Regions from separate parts of the Microvirgula sp. AG722 genome, predicted to be linked through region 1. Evidence: predicted binding sites of a transcription regulator. Region 1 holds the regulator's gene; each other region holds the start of a gene.

Region 1 (5,243 bases):
CAGCCTGGGCCGGCGTTTGCTGGTCCATGTTTCGGACGTGATGCACGGCGGTGATGCGCTGCCCGTGGTCGCACCGGACGCCAGCCTGCGCGATGCGCTGCTGGAAATCAGCCGCAAGGGGCTGGGCATGACCGCCATCGCCGACGCGGACGGCACGCTGCGCGGCATCTTTACCGACGGCGACCTGCGCCGGCTGATCGATGCCGGTCAGGCGGATTTCCTCGCCACCCCGGTCGGCACGGTCATGCAGCCGGCCGCCAAGACCATTGCTGCCGACCGGCTCGCGGCCGAAGCGGTCAAGGTCATGGAGGCCAACAAGATCAACGGCCTGCTCGTGCTCGACACGAACGGCAAACTGGCTGGCGCGCTGAACATGCACGATCTGTTCCGCGCCGGTGTGGTGTAACACGATACTGACTATGCACACTGTCCATGCACTCGCAGTTCCCGTCCGCCTGCTGATCCTCGACGTCGACGGCGTCCTGACCGACGGCCAGCTGTATTTCACGCCGGCCGGCGAGGAAATCAAGGCATTCAACACCCTCGACGGCCACGGCCTGAAGATGCTGCAGAAAAGCGGCGTCGCCCTTGCCATCATCACCGGCCGCGCCTCCGGCGCCACCGAGCATCGCGCGCGCGCGCTCGGCATCGATCACCTGTACATGGGGTCGGAAGGCAAGCGCGCCGCATTCGCCGATCTGCTGGCCAGAACCGGGCTCGACGCGGCCGCCTGTGCCTATGTCGGTGACGACGTGGTCGACCTGCCGGTCATGCGCCAGGTCGGCTTCGCCGTCGCGGTGCCGGCCGCACCCGATATCGTGCGCAGCCACGCCCACTACGTGACCGGTCGCCATGGCGGCCACGGCGCGGTGCGCGAAGTCTGTGAACTGATCATGCAGGCCCAGGGCACGCTGGACGCGGCGCTCGCGCCGTACCTGGAAGACTGAGCCATGTTCGCTCTCCGCAATGCCTCGCGCCTGTTCCCGCTGCTGCTGGCCGTGATCCTGATCCTGCTGACGCTGTGGCTGGAATACCTGCTGTCGATGCTGCCGGCCGGCCGCGACCCGGTCAACCGAGGTACGGTCGAGTACATGGCGTCCGACTTTGTCGGCACCAGCTTCGACGCCAATGGCCGCATCGACCGCCACGCCTTCGGCAAATCCATGTGGCAATATCCGGAAGACAAGCGGGTATTCTTTACCGACTCGACGCTGGAACAGTACAGCCTGGGACGGAAGGATCTGTCGATCTTTACCACCAGCGGCCTGTACAACAACGATACCGGCATCGCCTTCCTCGACGGCAAGGTCCGCGCCCGGCGAGAGCCTTCGGCGCAGCATCCGCTGCCGGCCACGCTGGACACCACCCGCTTGACCGTCGATACGCGCAAGCGCACCGCCGACACCCTGGCGCCGGCAATCTACGTCGAAGGCGGCAACCGCATTGACTCGGTGGGTTTCCACTACGCCGATGCCACCCAACAATACAAACTCAAATCGCGCGTCAGGATGACTTATGCTCCGCCGAAATCCGAATAATTCCTTCCGCCTCGCCGCAGGTGCCCTGATCGTCTGCAGCGCCCTCGCCGCCCATGCCGAAAAGGCCGACCGCAGCAAACCGATCAATATCGAAGCCGACCAGGCCAGTCTCGACCAGCAGAAGGGCGTGACCGTCTACGAAGGCAATGTGATCCTGACCCAGGGCACATCGAAGCTGACCGCCGCCAAACTGACGGTGAACCAGGACAAGGCCGGCAACCAGTACGGCACCGCCATCGGCAACCCGGCCACCTTCCGCCAGCGCCTCGACCCTGACAGCGACGGCAAGGTCGAGTGGATCAACGGCAAGGGCCAGCGCATTGACTACGACAACGCCAAGCAACTGGTTACAATCTATGACAACGGCAGAGTTCAGCGCGGTGGCGACGTCGTCACCGGCAATGTGATCATCTACGACGGCAAGACCCAGCAATTCCAGGCCACCGGCACCCGCAGCGATGCCCATGGCCAGGCAATGAAGGGCGGCAAGGGCCGTGTCACCGTGGTGATCCAGCCGCGTGAAAAGAAGGAAGGCGCCAATAAATGACGCAAGCCACCAGTCGCCTCAGCGTCCGCCACCTGCAGAAGCGCTACAAGAAGCGCACGGTGGTCCAGGACGTCTCGCTGGAAATCAACAGCGGCGAGGTCGTCGGTCTGCTCGGTCCGAACGGCGCCGGCAAGACCACCAGTTTCTACATGATCGTCGGCCTGGTGCCGGCCGATGCCGGCGACATCCATATCGACGATATCGATGCCAGCCATCTGGCCATCCACCAGCGTGCCCGGCTCGGCATCGGCTATCTGCCGCAGGAAGCCTCGATCTTCCGCAAGCTCACGGTCGAGGAAAACATTCTCGCCGTGCTTGAGCTGACCGGACTGAAAGGGGCGAAGATCCAGGAAGAACTGGAGCTGCTGCTCGACGATCTGAACATCGCCCACCTGCGCGACAACCCGGCGCTGTCGCTGTCCGGCGGCGAGCGCCGCCGGGTGGAAATCGCCCGCGCGCTGGCCATGCGCCCGCGTTTCATCCTGCTGGACGAACCGTTTGCCGGCGTTGACCCGATTGCCGTCATCGATATCCAGAAGATCATCTCCTACCTGAAGGAGCGCGGCATCGGCGTACTGATCACCGATCACAATGTTCGCGAAACCCTGCGCATCTGCGATCGGGCTTACATTATCAATGCCGGCAGCGTACTTGCCGCCGGCAAGCCCCAGGCGCTGGTCGAGGACGAAAATGTCCGCCGCGTCTACCTGGGCGAGCATTTCCACCTCTAGACAGCGGCCATGAAGCAAAGCCTCCAGCTCAAGCTGGGTCAGCAACTGACCCTTACGCCCCAACTGCAACAGTCGATCCGGCTGCTGCAGCTCTCGACGCTGGACTTGCAACAGGAAGTGGAACAGTTCATCGCCGACAATCCGCTGCTGGAGCGCGACGAGGGCCGTGACGAAAACGGCGCGGAAGTCAGCGATGCCGGCGAGATTGCCATCAACGGCCATGACGAGCCGCGTGAGCCACCGCAGCAGCAGGACGGGGCCGGCGGCAACGACGACAGCGCCACCGACCTGAACCTGGTCAACGACTGGTCCAGCTACGGCCGCAACGGCAGCGACGAAGACGACGACTGGGACCCGCACCAGAACCTGACCCGGGCCACCACGCTGCGCGAGCATCTGCTGGCGCAGCTGGCCGAGCTGCCGCTGTCGGTCCGCGACCGGGCAATGGCGATGGTCATCATCGAGGAACTGGACGACGACGGCTACCTGCCCTGCCCGCTGGAAGAGCTTGCCGTCCATCTGCCGGCGGAACTGGAGATCGATCCCGACGAGCTGACCGTGGCGCTGACCCTGGTCCAGCAGTTCGAGCCGGCCGGTGTCGCCTCGCGCGATCTGACCGAATCGCTGCTGCTGCAACTGGCGGCCCGGCCCGAGTCGCCGGCCAGGCCGCTGGCGCAGGACATCGTCCGCCACCACCTGCCGCTGCTCGCCAACCGCGACTTCACCCGGCTGCGCCGCGCCACCGGCGCCGACGACGAATCGATCCGGCAGGCCCAGGCGCTGATCGCCTCGCTGAACCCGCGTCCGGCCGCCGGTTTCGGCAGCGGCGACACCCACTACGTAATGGCCGACGTGCTGGTCCGTCGCGATCGCAACGGAATCTGGCTGCCCCTCTTGAATCCTGCGACTCAGCCCAAATTGAAAGTAAATCAGCTGTACGCGCAGATGCTCAGCCGGCACCGCGGCGAGGCCGGACAATTGTCCGGCCGGCTGCAGGAAGCCAAGTGGCTGATCCGCAACATCGAACAGCGGGCCGACACTATACTCAGGGTGTCGCAGGTCATCGTCGAGCGACAGCAGGCGTTCTTTGATCAGGGTGAAGTCGCAATGCGCCCCATGGTGCTGCGCGACGTCGCCGACGAATTGGGATTGCACGAGTCGACCATCTCCCGCGTGACCAGCAGCAAGTATCTGATCTGTCCGCGTGGCGTGTTCGAACTCAAGTACTTCTTCGGCACGGCGCTGGACACCGATTCCGGCGGCGAATGCTCGGCTACCGCCATCAAGGCGCGGTTGCGCAAGCTGATTGCCGACGAAGACCCGCACAAACCGCTGTCGGACAGCGTGCTGGCCGAACGGCTCGGTGACGAGGGCATCCAGGTTGCCCGCCGCACCGTCGCCAAGTATCGCGAGGCATTGCTGATACCACCGGTAAACCAGCGGAAAACGATTTAACGCGCGTCAAGGCGCGCCCCCTGCGTATCCAGCAACATGGATACGCCAGCCCACCAGAAGGAGTTAGGGTATGAACCTGAACATCACCGGCGTCCATCTCGAAGTCACTCCGAGCCTGCGCGACTACCTGTCGGAAAAAATCGACCGCATCACCCGCCACGTCGATAACGTCATTGCCGTCAACGTCGCCCTCTCGGTCGAGAAACTCGACCAGAAAGTGACGGTCGACGTTCACCTGAAGGGCAAGGACATCCACGTCGAGGAAGTCGCAGCCGACATGTATGCGGCCATCGACCTGGTTGCAGACAAGCTGGACAGACAGGTGCTGAAGCACAAGGAGAAGAGTACGGATCACTTCTCGGACAAGGCGCACAAGGCACAGGAGCTGTCCGCCGGCTCCGAAGCCTGAGCCTGAAGAAGACTCACAAGGGCAAGCGCCCGCGGTCGTCGTGCCGCTGGCTCAGGCCTGACTGAAAGGGGGGGACTGCCGGAAACGGCAGTCCCCCCGTTTGATTGCGGGCCCTCGCGCCCGGAGGGGTGCCGGCACAGGCATTCCGCTGCCGGTCCGCCCTTTGCTGGTGCAGACCGGCCGGGGTGCCCACTAATGCGGCAGACGCTCCCGCCGTAACCGGCTAGAATGGCCCCGTTTTGATTACTCGTACTCGTTGACGACCATGAGTCTGATCGCAAAGATCCTGCCCAGCACCGACCACCTGCTCGTCGATCTCGACGTCAGCAGCAAGAAACGCGTGTTCGAGCATGTCGGCATCCTGTTCGAGAACGCCTACGGCATTGCCCGCAGCACCGTTTTCGACAGCCTGTTCGCCCGGGAAAAACTCGGCTCCACCGGACTCGGTCACGGGGTTGCCATCCCGCACGGTCGCGCCAAGGGGCTCAAGGACGTCGCCGGCTGCTTCATCCGCCTGAAATCCCCGATTCCGTTCGACTCGCCCGATGGCAAGCCGGTCAGCC
Region 2 (5,243 bases), on a different contig from region 1:
ACTCGCTGTACTTGTGGACCTTGACCGGCCCCACCGAAATTTCGGCGTTGCGGCGGATGAAGTTGAACAGGCCGATACGCAGGTTGCGCGCGAAACGCTCATTGATGACTTCGAGCGTCGGCATCCGGCCGCGCACGATGCGTTCCTGCCGCCCGATCTCGTAATTGCGGACATCGGGCGAACTGGCGTCGCCGACATCGTTGTCGTTGCCGGTAACGCCGCGCAGCAGCGCGTCGACCTCTTCCTGCGAGAGGATGTCGTCGGACATGATTACTGCAACTGAACGATGAAGGACGTGAATACTACCGAGCGCACGACGTCGGCGTGGCCGGAATCAGCGAGCGACTCGTTGATGACGCTGCGGATCTGCGCCTTCAGCCGGGCCTTGCCTTCGGCCGTGGCCACATCGGCCGAGGTCTTGCTGGACAGCAGCAGGATCAGGTTGCTGCGGATGCGCGGCATGTAGGCCGAGATCAGCTCGGCGTCGCCCGGCTTGCCGAGTTCGACCTGCAGTTCGGTCTGCAGCATCGTGCCCGGATCGGACAGGTTGACGACGAAGGTGTCGATCTTGCTGAACGTCGGCGCGGCCGGCGCGGCGGCGGCTTCTTCAGCCTTCGGCTTGCTTTCGCCATTGCCGTGCGCCAGGAACAGATAGCCGACAGCGCCAGCGAGCAACAGGACAACTCCGACCAGCGCGCCAATGACCAGCATTAGTTTTTTACCGCCCGCTGCCGGTTGAGCTTCTGTCAAAGATGCCATGTGCAATACCTGTAAAGATTTGTAAATACGTATTTTCGCGTAATTGTCGCTTGCCGACTAGCGTATCACGCAAATACGCTGACTCTTCCATCATCCTTGCCGGTCGCAGGCTGGATAACTGTTGTCGTCACCCCCGCGCCGGCATTGCCATCCAGCGAAAAACTGCCGTCGCCGCGGCCGGACGAGGACTGCCCGCCCTGTTGCGCAAATGACGACGCGCTCTGCTGATCGCGCTGCCCGCTCGACACCTGCGCATCGGCAAGCTGGATGCCCTGCCCGGCCAGTTGCTGCGCCAGGCGCGGCAGGTTCTGTTCCAGTACATCCCTTGTATTCGGCACGGCGGAGACAAAATTGAGCGTCAACTGATTTTCCGCGCCGAACTTCAGCGTGACCTCGATCGGCCCCATTTTTTCCGGGTTCATCTGCAGGCGAGCCCCGTCGAGCTTGTGCTGCGCCAGCAGGGCGACGTGCTGGCCGAGCTCCTGGCCCCATTGCGGGCTGGTCACCGGCTGCTGCATCTGCAGTGCCAGCGGGGCCGGAGCGGCGGCAGTCGGCGCGGTCTGTCCGCCATTGGCGATATGGGCCAGTGCCGAGGCCGCCTGCTGCGGCGTGGCGGCGCTGGCGACGGTGGCCGCACCGGAGGATCGGGCCGCCGCCTGCAGTTCGCTGCCGAAGTCCACCGGTTGCTTGCTCTCGACCGGCGCGGTTTCGTCCAGCGTGGCTTTTGCCACGCCCTGGGTGCCGGGCTGCGCAGCCCGGCCCGCGGCAGCGGTGGTGGCGGCAGCACGCTGCGCGGCAGCATCCTGGACGGTCTTGCCGCCGTCCTGTGCCGGTACCTGAGCCTGGCCCTGTGCATTGCGCGCCGCCACAGCGGCACGGTCGGCCGCCTGGGCGGCATTCTCCTCGCTGTCACCGCTGGCGGCCACGACCGCGGCGCCCTCGTCCCTGCCCGTCAGGCGCAGGTCGGCCTGACCGTCGTCGCTGGCAGCCACGACCTGCTCGCCAACCGCGGTGTCGACGACCGGTTTGACCGGCTCGGTCAGCACCGGCGCGCCCAGCATGGCGGCAAGTGTTGCCGGATCGGGACGGACGTCCTTGCCGTCCGGCTCCCCGGTCTTGCTGTCCGCCTCGTCGACCACGGTGGTCTTGTCGGTCTTGCCCTTGCCGTCGAGCACGGCGATCTGTTCGTCGACCAGCTGTGTGAACGTGTTGTCCGGCGTGGACGGTCCTTTTCCTGCCGAAGCGGTCTTGCTGCTGGCGGCAGACTGCGCCTGGGCGACGGTCGGGGTGGAAAGCGAAATACTCATGGCAGGCAGGCCCAAGGTTAGGTACACAACAGACAACAGCAATGCAAGAATCATGCCTGAAAAAATGCGCCATGCGGCGCAAGAAACGATCCGGAATTCCAGTCGCGGCCTAGCGTGGACGGCGGAAACCGCGGGTGGCCAGTTCGTCGGTCAGCTTCTGCTCGCGCCGCGCCTTGACCGCCTGTTCGCGCTGCGCGGCCTGCTCGTCGAGGGTTTCGAATGCCTTCAGTTTCTTGCGCTCGGCCAGCCAGCGGGTGCGCGTGGCTTCGCACTCCGCCTCGCGCAGAACCAGTTCCTCGCGCTGGGCATTCACGGCAGTCTCGATGCGTTCGAGAAAGCGCTGATAGTCGGCCCACTGCACGGCCGACATGCCGGTGCTGGCACGCTGGATGCGCTGCATGCGGTATTCGGCCAGAAACTGCTCCAGTTGCGCGAGTTTCTGCCCGGCCTGGACCAGACGCTGCTGTGCCTGGCCCATCAGTTTGGCGGCGGCGTCGGTGCGATCGGTCGCCAGCCGGGTCAGCAGTGCGTAACGGCTGTTCATGCCGGGCTCACTGGCCCGTGACCTGCACCAGCCCGGCGAGCGAGGTCTCGAAGTCGCTGGCCTCGCCGGCCGGCTGGATCAGGTAGGCATTCATGGCCGGTTCGAGGCGGATGGCCTCGTCCAGCAGGCGGTCGGCGCCGGGCACGTAGGCACCGACGCTGATCAGGTCCAGGTTGCGCTGGTAGCGCGAATAGAACTGCTTGAAGCGGCGGGCGGCGTCCAGGTGTTCCTGCGGGACGACGTCGGCCATGACCCGGCTGATCGACTGTTCGATGTCGATGGCCGGATAGTGGCCGGATTCGGCCAGCCGGCGACTGAGCACGAAGTGGCCGTCGAGAATGGCCCGTGCACTGTCGGCAATCGGGTCCTGCTGGTCATCGCCCTCGGACAGCACGGTATAGAACGCGGTAATCGAGCCACCGCCCGGCCGGCCGTTACCGGCCCGCTCGATCAGTTGCGGCAGCTTGGCGAACACGGACGGCGGATAGCCCTTGGTGACCGGCGGTTCGCCGATGGCCAGGGCGATTTCGCGCTGGGCCATCGCATAGCGGGTCACCGAGTCCATCAGCAGCAGGACGTCCAGTCCCTGGTCGCGGAAGTACTCGGCCAGCGCGGTCGCATAGGCGGCACCGTGCAGGCGCATCAGCGGCGGCGAGTCGGCCGGCGCGGCGACCACGACCGAACGGGCGAGGCCTTCCTCGCCGAGAATGGCTTCGATGAAGTCCTTGACCTCGCGGCCCCGCTCGCCGATCAGCCCGACCACGACCACGTCGGCACGGGTGTACTTGGCCATCATGCCGAGCAGCACCGATTTGCCGACACCGGAGCCGGCGAACAGGCCGAGACGCTGGCCGCGGCCGACCGTCAGCAGGCCGTTGATGGCGCGCACGCCGACGTCCATGCTGTTGCGCACCGGGTCGCGGTCGAGCGGATTGACCGGCTGCGAGTACAGCGGATAGAAATCGTCGGCCAGGATCTCGCCGCCGTCGTCGAGCGGTCGCCCGAGCGAGTCGACGATGCGCCCCAGCAGTTTGAAGCCGACCGGCACCCGTCGCCCGCCAGCCTGGTCGGACGGCGCCTGGCTGTGGCCGAAGCGCGGCGGCGAATGCACGATCAGCGGTTCGACGGCAATGCCCGGCATCAGGCCGTGCACGTTGTTGACCGGCATCAGGAACAGGGTATCGGTGTTGAAGCCGACCACTTCGGCTTCAACCCGCCGGCCGTCCGGCAGGCAGACCGAACAGGCGCCGCCGACCGGCAGCCGCAGCCCGGCCGCCTCCATCACCATGCCGGTGACGCGCGTCAGCTGGCCGTTCGGTCGCGACAGGTCCGCCGTGCGCACGGTGTCGCGGCAGGCGGACAGGTAATCACTCCACGGATGGCCGGATTGGCCGGTCTCAGCGGACGACATGATCCGCCTCGACGTCACCCGGCACCGGTTCGGCGCCGAGCGCTTCACCCAGCGCTTCGCGCCGGGTGGCCAGGCGCAGGTCGATCCGCCCGCTGGGCAGGTCGATCAGGCAGCCGCCGCGTCCGACCGAGGCGTCGGGAATGTACTGCCAGCTGGCATCGGCCGCCTCGCGTTCGATCACGCGGCGCGCGACGATCAGGTCGTCGGGATGCACGCGCAGCCGGGCCTGCTTCAGCGAGCCGGCCAGATTGGCCAGCGCCCCGGTCAGCAGCGGTTCCAGGGCATCCTCGCAGGCCGCCACGTGCGCGCCAACCAGCCGGTCCGCACATTCCAGCGCCAGCGACAGCAGTTGCGGCGCCAGGTCGGACTCCAGCTGGGTCAGCGAGGTTTCCAGCCGTGTGCGCAGCGCCTGCAGCAGCGCCAGTTCGGCCTGCAGCTCGGGGCGCAGTTCGTCATGTGCCGCAACTTTGCCTTCTTCGCGGCCCTTGTCCAGACCTTCGGCGTGACCGGCCTCGAAACCGGCCTGCCATGCTTCCTGGTGAATGGCTTCCAGTTCGGCGGCGGTCGGGTACGACGACAGCGTTTCCGGCTCGATGTCGACCTCTTCGGTCGGCACATCGACGCCGCGCGGATCGATTTCCGGCTCGTCGACGACTTCCGGTTCCGGCTCGGCCACGACTTCCGGCGCGACCGGATCCAGGCGCGCGCGGGCCTTGGCCGGCGTCAGAAACGCCGGGGGGGCCGGGGGCTCTATGGGGCGAAGGTCCCAACGCTGCCACGCAGCGTCTTCGCCTGACACGGGCTTATTCGACAACACCTTCCTCGCCACCCTTGCCGCCCAGCACTATCTGGCCGTCGTCGGCCAGTTTGCGAACGATCTTGAGAATTTCCTTTTGCTCGGCCTCGACCTCGGACACCTTGACCGGTCCCTTGGCCTCCAGGTCGTCCTTGAGCATTTCCGCGGCCCGCGACGACATGTTCTTGAAGATCTTGTCCTTGAGGGTCTCGCTGGTGCCCTTGAGGGCGGTAATGAGGCTTTCGCTGGAGACTTCGCGCAGCAGCACCTGGATCGACCGGTTGTCGATATCGCACAGGTTCTCGAACACGAACATCTTGTCCTGGATGCGCTGGGCCAGATCCGGGTCGTGCTCGCGGATCGATCCCAGCGCGGCGCCTTCGACCTGCGCCCCCATGAAGTTGAGGATTTCGGCCGCCAGCTGCA
Region 3 (5,243 bases), on a different contig from region 1:
CTCGCGCAGGAACCAGCGGTTCGGCAGGCCGGTCAGTTCGTCGTACAGCGCCAGGGTCAGGATGCGTGCATTGGCTTCCTCGCGCTCCAGCGCCAGCGCGTACAGGTAGACGCAGGCATCGATGATGCGATGCTGGAACTGCGAAGGCCGCGCCTGCTTGCGGTAGTACAGGGCGAAGGTGCCGACCACCCGTCCGTCGCGCGCCTTGATCGGAATCGACCAGCATGCCTGCAGCCCCAGCGGCAGGGCCAGGTGCTTGTAATCGGCCCACAGCGGATCGGTGTCGATCTGCGACACGATGACCGGGGTGCCACGAAAGGCGGCCGTGCCGCAGGAGCCGACATTCGGGCCGATCGGCAGACCGTCGAGCAGTTGTATATAGCTGTCCGGCAGGCTGGGTGCGGCCAGCGGGCGGATACAGCCTTCCTTGTCGATGCGTACCACCGAGGCGATCACGTCCGGTGCAATGCGCTCGACCTGCAGGCAGATGCGCTCGGCCACTTCGCTGACCGGCAGCCCGCAGGCCACGGCTTCCAGGATGCTGTCCTGCAGCAGCTGCAGTTGCTTGGTTTCCGAAATATTGGTCAGTACCGAGATCGAATGCTGCAGACGGCCATCCTTGCCGATGGTCGGATTGACCACGGTCGAGACCCAGGTGGCATCGCCCTGCTTGCCGTACAGCAGCAGTTCTTCATAGATGCTCTCCGGGCGCAGGGCAGCCTGACTGACCCGTTCCAGCGTTTCCCGGTCGGTTTCCGGGCCGGCGAGCAGATGGGCCGGCCGCTTGCCGCGCACTTCTTCCAGCTGGTAGCCGAACAGCGTGGTGAAACCACGGTTCACGAACTGGATCTGCATGTTCCCGTCGCAGATGATGACCGCGTTGTCGGTTTCATGGGCAACCAGGGACAGCAGGTGACGTTCTTCGCGCAGTTGCACGTCGGCACTGACGTCGCGGATGAAAGCGGTATAGGTGATTTTCTTGCCGAGCCGGACCTTGGACAGCGACATGCTGCCCCAGAACGTGGAGCCGTCCTTGCGTTCGATGCGGATTTCGCGCCGGGTGCCGACAATGCGGTCGACACCGGTATCCCGGTTGCGGTTGATCAGCGAATCGTGGACCGGGCGGATGTCGGACGGTACCAGCAGACTGACGTTCCGGCCCAGCACCTCGTCGCGACGGTAACCCCAAAGCTTTTCAGCCGCCGCGTTGAAGAAGGTGATCCGGTTTCGGCTGTCAATGCTGACCACGGCATCGATGGCCTGCGCCAGCGCCTGCAGTTCGGCCGAGGCCAGGGCGCCGCGCCTGAGCTTGCCTGCCAGTTTGACTAAGGGGGTGAACACGTTTGCGTCTCCGGGACCGAGCTTGTCTGTTCGTTATTTCGGCCTGCGCGACAGGCCCCGTGTCGAAGGGGAGGGCGTTCCTTCGCGATCGGGCCTGCTGTCCGGGCCGGTGCGTCTCTGCCCATGCACATCATATCGACATTTGCTATCTGGGTATTTAGCGATATTTGTTATTTCAGCCGAATTCCGCCTGGCGGAAAAAACCGGGCCGGCCAGCATGAAAGCGCTCATTGAGCACTAATTGCTGTCGGGCAAAATGACACGAATACTGTTGTTTGCGACCTGCCCAGCCATGAGCTCGAGCCCGACTGTTTTCCGCTCCCCCATTGCCGCCATCCCTTCCCCCGTCCGCGACACATGGCGGACGGGCGGCTGGCTCACGCTGTCCTGGCCGCTGGCCATCGGGCTGCTGTGCGCCCTGCTGGTCTGCCTGTTGCCCGGCACGCTTGGCCATACCCCCTGGAAACAGGACGAGGCCTACAGCTTCGGCATCATTCAGCATATGGTCGAAAGCGGGCAATTGCTGGTGCCAACCAATGCCGGCCAGCCGTTTCTGGAAAAACCGCCACTGTATTACTGGACGGCAACGCTGTTTGCCCACTGGCTTCAGCCTGTCCTGCCGCTGCATGACGCTGCGCGGCTGGCCAGTGCCTTTTACACCGGGCTGGCAGCGGTCTTTGTCGTGCTGTTTGCCCGGGCCTCGTTTGCCGCCGCACGACTGACTGACCGGCGGGTGCTGATGACGCTGGCGCTGTACCTTGGCTCGGTCGGCATGATCAAGCACGTGCACGACCTGTTTACCGACGTTGCGCTGTGCGCCGGCGTGATGCGGTCTGGCTGGGGCTGGGGGTCGGCATGGCCGCGATGAGCAAGGGGCTGTTCATTCCGGCGATCTTTGCCCTGAGCAGCGTGCTGCTGCCGGTGCTGCTGCCCGCTTGCCGGACACGGCGCTATCTGAACCGATTGCTGCCAGACTGGTAGTACTGCCGCTAGCTGCTGGCCGAAACCCGGGGCGCGCCGATGCCGCTACCATCGGGCTGGGCGCTGTTCTGGCGAGGCAGTCAGGAGGGTGACACGTCGGAACACCTGACCCTGTTCGAGCGCGCCGCGCACTGACTGCAGGCGCCGCGCGCAGGTCAGGCCCGGCTGCCATCTATGATGATCTGACAGCGTCTTCCCGTGCGTAACCGCCGTGCTGGCACGGCATTTGCGTCTGCGTGGAGCGTACGCCGCACCCCTGCGGCGAATCAGACACGGGAGCAGCCATGCACGCGCTTACCTTGCCGGCACCGGCGCATTACGACGAAATGCTGCTTGCCTCGGGCGCCGTGCGCCCGCACTACCAGCCGTTTGCCGACTGGCTGCATGCGCATACGCCGCAGTGGCTGGCGGACAAGCATGCCGAAGCCGATCTGTTGTTCCACAAGGCCGGGATCACCTTTGCCGTTTACGGCGACGAAGCCGGCGCCGAGCGGCTGATCCCGTTCGACACCGTGCCGCGTATCGTGCCGGCCGACGAGTGGCGGATGCTGGAAGCCGGCCTGCGCCAGCGGGTCAGTGCGCTGAACCGCTTTCTGTACGACATCTATCACGACCATGACATCGTTCGCGCCGGGCTGATTCCGGCCGAGCAGGTGTTTGCCAATGCCCAGTACCAGCCGGCGATGCAGGGGCTGGACCTGCCGCACGACATCTATACCCATATCGCCGGGGTGGACCTGATCCGTCACGCCGACGGTGGCTACTACGTGCTGGAAGACAATCTGCGCGTGCCGTCCGGCGTCAGCTACATGCTGGAAAACCGCAAGATGATGATGCGGCTGTTCCCGGAGCTGTTCGCCCGCTATCCGGTCGCCCCGGTCGAGCACTATCCGACCCTGCTGCTGAACACGCTGCGCCATGCAAGCCAGGTCGAGGCGCCGACGGTGGTGGTGCTGACGCCGGGGCCGTACAACTCGGCCTACTTCGAGCATGCGTTCCTGGCCCAGCAGATGGGGGTTGAGCTGGTCGAGGGCCAGGACCTGTTCGTCAACGACGACGGCGTGTTCATGCGCACCACGGCGGGGCCGCAGCGGGTCGACGTGATCTACCGTCGCATCGACGACGCCTTTCTCGACCCGCTGGCCTTCCGCAGTGACTCGATGCTTGGCGTGCCGGGACTGCTGTCCGCCTATCGTCAGGGCACGGTGATCCTGGCCAATGCGATCGGCACCGGGGTGGCCGACGACAAGTCGATCTATCCGTTCGTGCCGGACATGATCCGCTTCTACCTTGGCGAGGAGCCGATTCTGTACAACGTGCCGACCTGGCAGTGCCGGCGTGCAGAAGACCTGTCACACGTGCTGGCCCACCTGCCCGAGCTGGTGGTGAAGGAAGTCCATGGTGCCGGCGGCTACGGCATGCTGGTCGGCCCGGCGGCCTCCCGGCAGGAAATCGACGATTTCCGCCGCCGGATAGAAGCCGCACCGGCCAATTACATTGCCCAGCCGACGCTGTGCCTGTCGAGTTGCCCGACCTTTGTCGACAGCGGCATCGCGCCACGCCATATCGACCTGCGACCGTTCGTGCTGACCGGCCGCGAGATTTCGATGGTGGCCGGCGGGCTGACCCGGGTCGCGCTGAAGGCCGGTTCGCTGGTGGTGAACTCGTCACAGGGCGGCGGCACCAAGGACACCTGGGTGCTGGAATCCGGCCCCTCCCTCTAAAGACTACGGAACCGATCCCATGCTCTCGCGCACTGCTGCCCAGCTCTACTGGATGAGCCGATACCTGGAGCGCGCCGAAAATCTGGTGCGCATGCTTGATGTCACCCACTCGCTGTCGCTGCTGCCGCAATCGCGCGGCAGCGGCATCGAACTGAATGCGCCGCTGGTGGTGACCGGCTCGCTGCAGGCCTTCGAGGCCAAGCAGGTTCAACTGGACGTCGAACGGCTGTTCGACTTCATGGCGCTGGATCTGGACAACCCGTCCTCGGTGCTCAGCTGCATCAAGGCCGCGCGCGAAAACGCCCATGCGGTGCGTGGCCAGATCACGGCGGAAATGTGGGAGGCGATCAATGCCACCTGGCTCGAAGGCCGTACGCTGCCCGCGCGCGGCGTGCCGAACGTGTCGTCGTTTTTCGACTGGGTGAAGGAGCGCTCGCACCTGTTCCGCGGCGCGACGCACGGCACCCTGCAGCGCAATGACGCCTTCTGCTTTATCCGTCTCGGCATCTTTATCGAGCGAGCCGACAATACTGCGCGGCTGCTGGACGTGAAGTCGCATCTGGTGGCCGAAGCCGCCGAGGACAGCGCACCGGACTTCTACGCCTGGAGTGCGCTGCTGCGTTCGCTGTCGGCGTTCGAGGCCTATCACGCTGCCTATCGCGACAGCCTGGATGCACGGCGGGTGACCGAACTGCTGATCCTGCGTCCGGACGTGCCGCGTTCGCTGCGCGCCTGCTATGCCGAAATCTGGTCCAACCTGGCCGAGGTCAGGGGCGGGCAGGGCGGGGAAGATGCCGGCCGCATTGCCAAGCAACTGGCCGGGCAACTGGCGATCAGCCTCGAGTACGGGGCGGTTGACGAGATCCTGGCCGAGGGACTGCACGAATGGCTGACCGGTTTCCTGGCGCGTTCGGCCGAACTCGGCGAAGCGATCCAGACCGCCTATCTGGAAGCCGGCTGATGCGCGGCCGCGCACGCCGCTCCGATTCCTTTTCTGCCGGGAGCCCGTCATGAAGCTGGCCATCGAACACGACACGATTTACCGCTACGACCACCCGGTCCGGCGCAGCATCCAGTATCTGCGGCTGACGCCGCGCTCCTCGGCGCGCGTGCGCGTACTCGACTGGCGGCTGGAGCTGCCGGCGCGGGCGAAAGCGGGGACCGATGCCTACGGCAATACGCTGCATGTGCTGACGC
Region 4 (5,243 bases), on a different contig from region 1:
GCCGATCGATACCGCCAGCAACTGGATCATCTCCGCCCCGCCTTCGCCGAGCACATGGGCGCCGACCACCCGGTCGGTTTCGCCGTCGACCAGCATCTTCATCAGCATCGGTTCGTTGCTGGCGGCAAATGCGGTTTTCATCGGCCGGAAGCGGGCGCGATACACCTTCAGTGCCGGGTAGCGTTCGCGGGCGGCTTCCTCGCTCGGGCCGACCGTGCCGATTTCCGGGGTCGAGAACACCGCCGTGGGTACCAGTGAGTGATCGACAGTCGCCGGTCGCTGACCGAACACGCTGTCGGCAAAGGCCTGGCCTTCGCGGATGGCGACCGGGGTCAGGTTGACGCGGTCGGTCACGTCGCCGACTGCGTGGATCGACGGCACATTGGTGCACGATTGCGCATCGACCCGGATCTCCCCGTTCTTTCCGGTGGCCACGCCGGCCGCGTCCAGCCCGAGCTCGCCAGTGTACGGGCGGCGGCCGACGCACAGCATGACCACATCGGTCTCGACCGTGCTGCCGTCAGCCAGGGTGGCGCGCAGTCCGTCGGCAGTTTTCTCCAGCCGGGCCAGCGTGTTGTTCAGCAGCATGCGGATGCCGCGCTGGCGGTAGCTGTCTTCCAGCGTGGTGCGGATTTCCTCGTCAAAGCCGCGCAGCACGTGCGGGCCGCGATGCAGCAGTGCGGTGTTGACGCCAAGTCCGGCAAAGATGCCGGCGAATTCGATGGCGATATAGCCGCCGCCGACAATCAGGATGCGACGCGGCAACTGTTGCAGGTGGAACACCTCGTCCGAGGTGATGGTCAGTTCCTGGCCGGGGAAGGCCGGGCCGGCATGCGGCCGGCCACCGACGGCAATCAGGATATGGGCGGCGGTCAGGCGTTTGCCGCTGGTGCTCAGACGCACGGTGTGCGCATCTTCCAGTACGGCACGTTCGGCATGGATGGTGACGCCGGCCTGGTCGAGGTTGCGGCGGTACACGCTTTCCAGACGCGCGATCTCGGCATCCTTGTTCCGCAGCAGCGTCGGCCAGTCGAAGGCGGGCTTCGGCAGCTGCCAGCCATAGGCGGCGGCCTGTTCGAACTCGGCGGCAAAGCGGCTCGCATACACGAACAGTTTTTTCGGCACACAGCCACGGTTGACGCAGGTGCCGCCGAAATTCGCTTCTTCGGCGATGGCGACGCGTGCGCCGTGCTGACTGGCGACGCGCGCCGCGCGTACCCCGCCGGAACCGGCGCCGATGACAAACAGGTCGAGATCGTATTGAGCCATGGGGCGAGAGTCTCCCGGTGAAGGCCGCAAGGGCCGGTAGGTGGGGCCGGCATGCCGGAACGAGACCGAACGATAGCAGACCGGGCCGTCTGCCGACGACCGGCGCTGCTGCATTTCCCGCATCGGGGCCATGCCGCTGTACGAATCCGGACAGTGGCGCTGTCCGGATTCGTACAGTGATCGGCGCGCGAAACGGGGAAAGGCTTATATAACAGAAGGTTGGGTTTCTGGCACGCAAGCTGCTGAACAGTTATGAGAAATTTGCCGGAGCCCCTGATGACCATCCGCGCCATCGAACCGATCGTCGACATCGCCGTGCACCTGATCCGCAGCGACGATGAAGCACTGGACACCGCCCGTACCCTGGCCGCGCAATTCGCGCCGGGGGCTGCCGTGCGCGACCGCGAGCGGCGCCTGCCATGGGACGAACTGGCGGCCATGACCCGCGCCGGGCTGTGGGCGGTGACCGTGCCGCGCGAGCACGGCGGTGCCGGGGTATCGCGCCAGACCCTGACCGCGATCTTTCGCACCCTGGCGGCGGCCGATCCGTCGATTGCCCGCATTCTGCTCGCCCATGTCGACACGCTGGAACGGCTGCGGACGGCGGGCGGGGCGCAACAGCGCCTGCTGTACCGCGAATTGCTGCAGGGACGGCATTTCGCCTCCGCGCCGGCCGGCACTGTCGATGGCGAACCGGATTCCGGCGGCGCGCTGCGTCTGAACGGCGAGCTGCACCAGGTCGCCGGCGCCGGCTTTGCCGAGTGGCTGGCGGTGCCGGCCCGGGACGCCCGGCAGCGGACGTGGCTGGCGCTGGTGCCACATAACGCGCATGGCCTCGATATCGAGGATGAAGCGGTGCCGGTCGGGCTGCGCACCGTCGCTGGCGGCACGCTGCGGCTGACGCAGGTCACGGTCGCGGCGAAGTGGGTGTTCGACCTCGACGGGGCGGCCCGGTCGCCATCGCCGGTGGCGCTGTATGCCGCTGCCATCGACGCCGGCATGGCGGCGGCCGCACTGGATGGCACCCGGCGCCGGCCGGGGGCGCAGACCGATGCGCTGCTGGCGACGATCGGCGAACTGCAGGTGCGGCTGTCTGCGGCGCAGACACTGCTGCGCCACGCTGCCCGCGCGCTGGATGCCGGCAACGACGCCGATGTGGCGGTGCTCCAGGCCCGGGTGCTGTGCGGCGATATCGCGCTGCGTGCGGTCGATGCGCTGTTCGAGCTGGCCGGGCCGGTCCCGGCTGTCGATGGCGATGACCGCGATCGCTGCTGGCGCGATGCCCGGGCCCATGCACAGTACGCGCCATCCGCCGACAGTTGCCGCCAGCTTGGCGAACGGCTGCTGGACCTGCCGTCTGCCGCGCCTCTCCGCGCCCCTTTCTGACTGGAATCCTCATGACCGTTTCTCCCGTACCCCGCCGCCGCCGTCGACCGGCGCCATCGACTGATACGGCATCCCGCGCCGATGACGCGCAGGCGCTCGATGCGGCGCGACAACTGGCATTGCGGCTGCAGGGCGGTGTCCCCGACGCGCTGGCGCAGTTCCGGGCCAGCGGGCTGGGCGGCGTGGCCGTGCCGAAGGCGTATGGCGGCGGTGGTGTCGGCAGCGGCACCCTGGCGCAGCTGATCCGTCTGCTGGCGGCCGGGGACCCGGCGCTGGCCCGTATCGCGCACAGCCACTACGCGGTGCTCGAAGTGTTGCGCGCCACCGGCAGCGAGCCGCAGAAACAGGCGTTTTTCCGGCGGGCGCTGGACGGCGAACGCTTTGCCGCCGCACTGGCGGAAACCGGTGTCGACGAGGTTTGTCGGATCGAAACCCGCATTCACTGCGTCGACGGTCGCTACCGCATCGACGGACGCAAGTGCGATGCCGGCGGCGCGGCGCAGGCCGACTGGGTGGCGCTGTCGGTCAGATCCGGCGATGGCAACCTGCTGCTGGCCTTTGTCCCGCGCGGCAGTGCCGGCCTGCGGGTCGAAGCGGATGGCGGCGTGGCGATCGACGAGGTCGAGGTCGGGCCACTGGCGGTGATTCCGTACCGGGTGGTGTTCGACACGCCGGGCCGGGTCGGACCGCTGGCCCAGCTGCTGCATGCTGCCATCGACCTTGGCATCGCCGATGCCGCCCTGGCGGACAGCGCCGCCGTCTTGCGCCATGACCATGATGCGCAGCGGCTGGCGCGCTTTGGCTGGCTCGGCGCCTGCCAGGCCGCTGCCGGTGCGCTGCTCGACGACGCGGCACTGCAGGTCGATGCGCTGACCGCCGTGCCGGGCCAGACCATTCATGATGCGGCCGCGCTGGCCGTCACGGCGGCGCGGGTGCTGTGCGCCGATCTGGCATCGCAGGCTGGCGCTGCCGTGTTCGAGCTGGCCGGTCGCCGCCTGCTGGCGGATGCCGCCCGCCCGGACCGGCACTGGCGCGACGCCCGTCGTCATGACGCCGGTCGCCCCGCGCGACAACAGGCGCGCGTGATCGGCGACCACTGCCTGAATGGCACACCGCCTCCGCGCCATGGCGCGTACTGACCCCATCCCTCGCCACGGCCACGGGCCGATGGCTGCACCAACAGGAGTTCATGCCATGCAACACAGACTGAAAATCGCTGCCGTCATCGGCAGCTTCCAGCGCCCGTCCCGCACCGCCGCCCTGGTGGAAGCCCTGCTGGAGCGCTTTGCCGAGCGGTTGCCGGTCGATATCGATGTGATTGAAATCAGCGATATCGGCAAGGCACTCGGCGGCGCCTTTTCGGTATCGGCCCTGCCGGAGGCCGTACGCAGACAGTTTGCGGCCGTCGAATCGGCCGACTTCCTGATTGTCGCCGCTCCGGTGTTCCGCGGCACCTATCCGGGCCTGTTCAAGCACTTCTTCGATCTGGTCGGCCAGAACGCACTGGTCGACACCCCGGTGCTGCTGGCCGCCACCGGCGGCAGCGACCGCCATGCGCTGGTGATCGATCACCAGTTGCGACCGCTGTTCAGCTTCTTCCAGTCGCTGACGCTGCCGATCGGCGTATACGGCACCGAAACCGACTTCAGCGACTACCGGGTCAGCAGCCCGGCGCTGCAGACGCGCATCGACCTGGCGGTCGAGCGGGCCCTGCCGCTGCTGCGGGCCAGACAGACCCGGGTGGCGGCCGAGCTGCTGGCGGCCTGAATGACCTCACCCTTGTTCCCGACTTCCCCGATACAGAAAGCGACCATGCAGGTTTTCTGGTTTTTACCGACCCACGGCGACGGCCACTATCTGGGCACGTCGCACGGCGCCCGCCCGGTGACGCTGGCCTATCTGAAACAGATTGCCCAGGCTGCCGACGAACTGGGCTATTACGGCGTGCTGATCCCGACCGGGCGCTCGTGCGAGGATGCCTGGGTGGTGGCGTCCGCACTGGCGCCGCTGACCCGGCAACTGCGTTATCTGGTCGCCGTCCGGCCCGGCATCATTTCGCCGACGGTTTCGGCGCGGATGGCGGCGACGCTGGACCGGCTGTCCGGTGGCCGGCTGCTGATCAATGTCGTGACCGGCGGCGATCCTGACGAAGCGCAGGGCGACGGCGTGTTTCTCGACCATGGCCAGCGCTATGCGGCCGCGCGCGAATTCCTGCATATCTGGCGCCGCGTGCTGCAGGGTGAAAGCGTCGACTATGACGGGGAGTACCTGAAAGTCAGAAAGGCCAGGGCGCTGTACCCGCCGCATCAGCAGCCGTATCCGCCGCTGTACTTTGGCGGCTCGTCGGATGCGGCGCACGATCTGGCCGCCGAGCAGGTCGACGTGTACCTGAGCTGGGGCGAGCCGCCGCAGGCGGTGGCGGAGAAAATCGCCGACGTGCGCGCCCGCGCCCGGCGGCTCGGGCGCGAGGTGCGCTTCGGCATCCGCCTGCACGTCATTGTGCGCGAGACGGCCGCCGAAGCCTGGGCCGCCGCCGACAAGCTGATCGAGCAGGTGTCGGACGAGACGATCGCCGCCGCACAGCAGTC

The links. Region 1 encodes sigma-54, which starts transcription at its own class of promoters, with help from an activator protein. Its sites were predicted from a motif close to CTGGCACGCTTCATGCTT; they were not measured.
Region 2: a site for sigma-54 is predicted at 2,108-2,125, ahead of DFO50_RS05075 (flagellar hook-length control protein FliK). Genes of this name have one in related genera too.
Region 3: a site for sigma-54 is predicted at 2,537-2,554, ahead of DFO50_RS18345 (circularly permuted type 2 ATP-grasp protein). Genes of this name have one in related genera too.
Region 4: a site for sigma-54 is predicted at 1,497-1,514, ahead of DFO50_RS10755 (acyl-CoA dehydrogenase family protein). Genes of this name have one in related genera too.

The regions. Positions count from the first base shown of each region.
Region 1 covers NZ_QLTJ01000004.1:32,178-37,420, reverse strand. Annotated here, with positions in the region: gene DFO50_RS07950 (SIS domain-containing protein) at 1-406, shown strand, start outside; gene DFO50_RS07945 (HAD family hydrolase) at 420-947, shown strand; gene lptC (LPS export ABC transporter periplasmic protein LptC) at 951-1,538, shown strand; gene lptA (lipopolysaccharide transport periplasmic protein LptA) at 1,516-2,085, shown strand; gene lptB (LPS export ABC transporter ATP-binding protein) at 2,082-2,816, shown strand; gene DFO50_RS07925 (RNA polymerase factor sigma-54) at 2,826-4,271, shown strand; gene hpf (ribosome hibernation-promoting factor, HPF/YfiA family) at 4,342-4,680, shown strand; gene ptsN (PTS IIA-like nitrogen regulatory protein PtsN) at 4,946-5,243, shown strand, end outside.
Region 2 covers NZ_QLTJ01000002.1:298,484-303,726, forward strand. Annotated here, with positions in the region: gene fliM (flagellar motor switch protein FliM) at 1-268, opposite strand, end outside; gene fliL (flagellar basal body-associated protein FliL) at 271-711, opposite strand; gene DFO50_RS05075 (flagellar hook-length control protein FliK) at 825-2,066, opposite strand; gene fliJ (flagellar export protein FliJ) at 2,176-2,610, opposite strand; gene fliI (flagellar protein export ATPase FliI) at 2,618-4,021, opposite strand; gene DFO50_RS05090 (FliH/SctL family protein) at 4,008-4,820, opposite strand; gene fliG (flagellar motor switch protein FliG) at 4,825-5,243, opposite strand, start outside.
Region 3 covers NZ_QLTJ01000029.1:10,509-15,751, reverse strand. Annotated here, with positions in the region: gene DFO50_RS18355 (EAL domain-containing protein) at 1-1,341, opposite strand, end outside; gene DFO50_RS18350 (glycosyltransferase family 39 protein) at 1,634-2,209, shown strand; gene DFO50_RS18345 (circularly permuted type 2 ATP-grasp protein) at 2,607-4,046, shown strand; gene DFO50_RS18340 (alpha-E domain-containing protein) at 4,066-5,007, shown strand; gene DFO50_RS18335 (transglutaminase family protein) at 5,057-5,243, shown strand, end outside.
Region 4 covers NZ_QLTJ01000007.1:32,124-37,366, reverse strand. Annotated here, with positions in the region: gene gor (glutathione-disulfide reductase) at 1-1,269, opposite strand, end outside; gene DFO50_RS10755 (acyl-CoA dehydrogenase family protein) at 1,546-2,655, shown strand; gene DFO50_RS10750 (acyl-CoA dehydrogenase family protein) at 2,667-3,794, shown strand; gene msuE (FMN reductase) at 3,850-4,422, shown strand; gene ssuD (FMNH2-dependent alkanesulfonate monooxygenase) at 4,468-5,243, shown strand, end outside.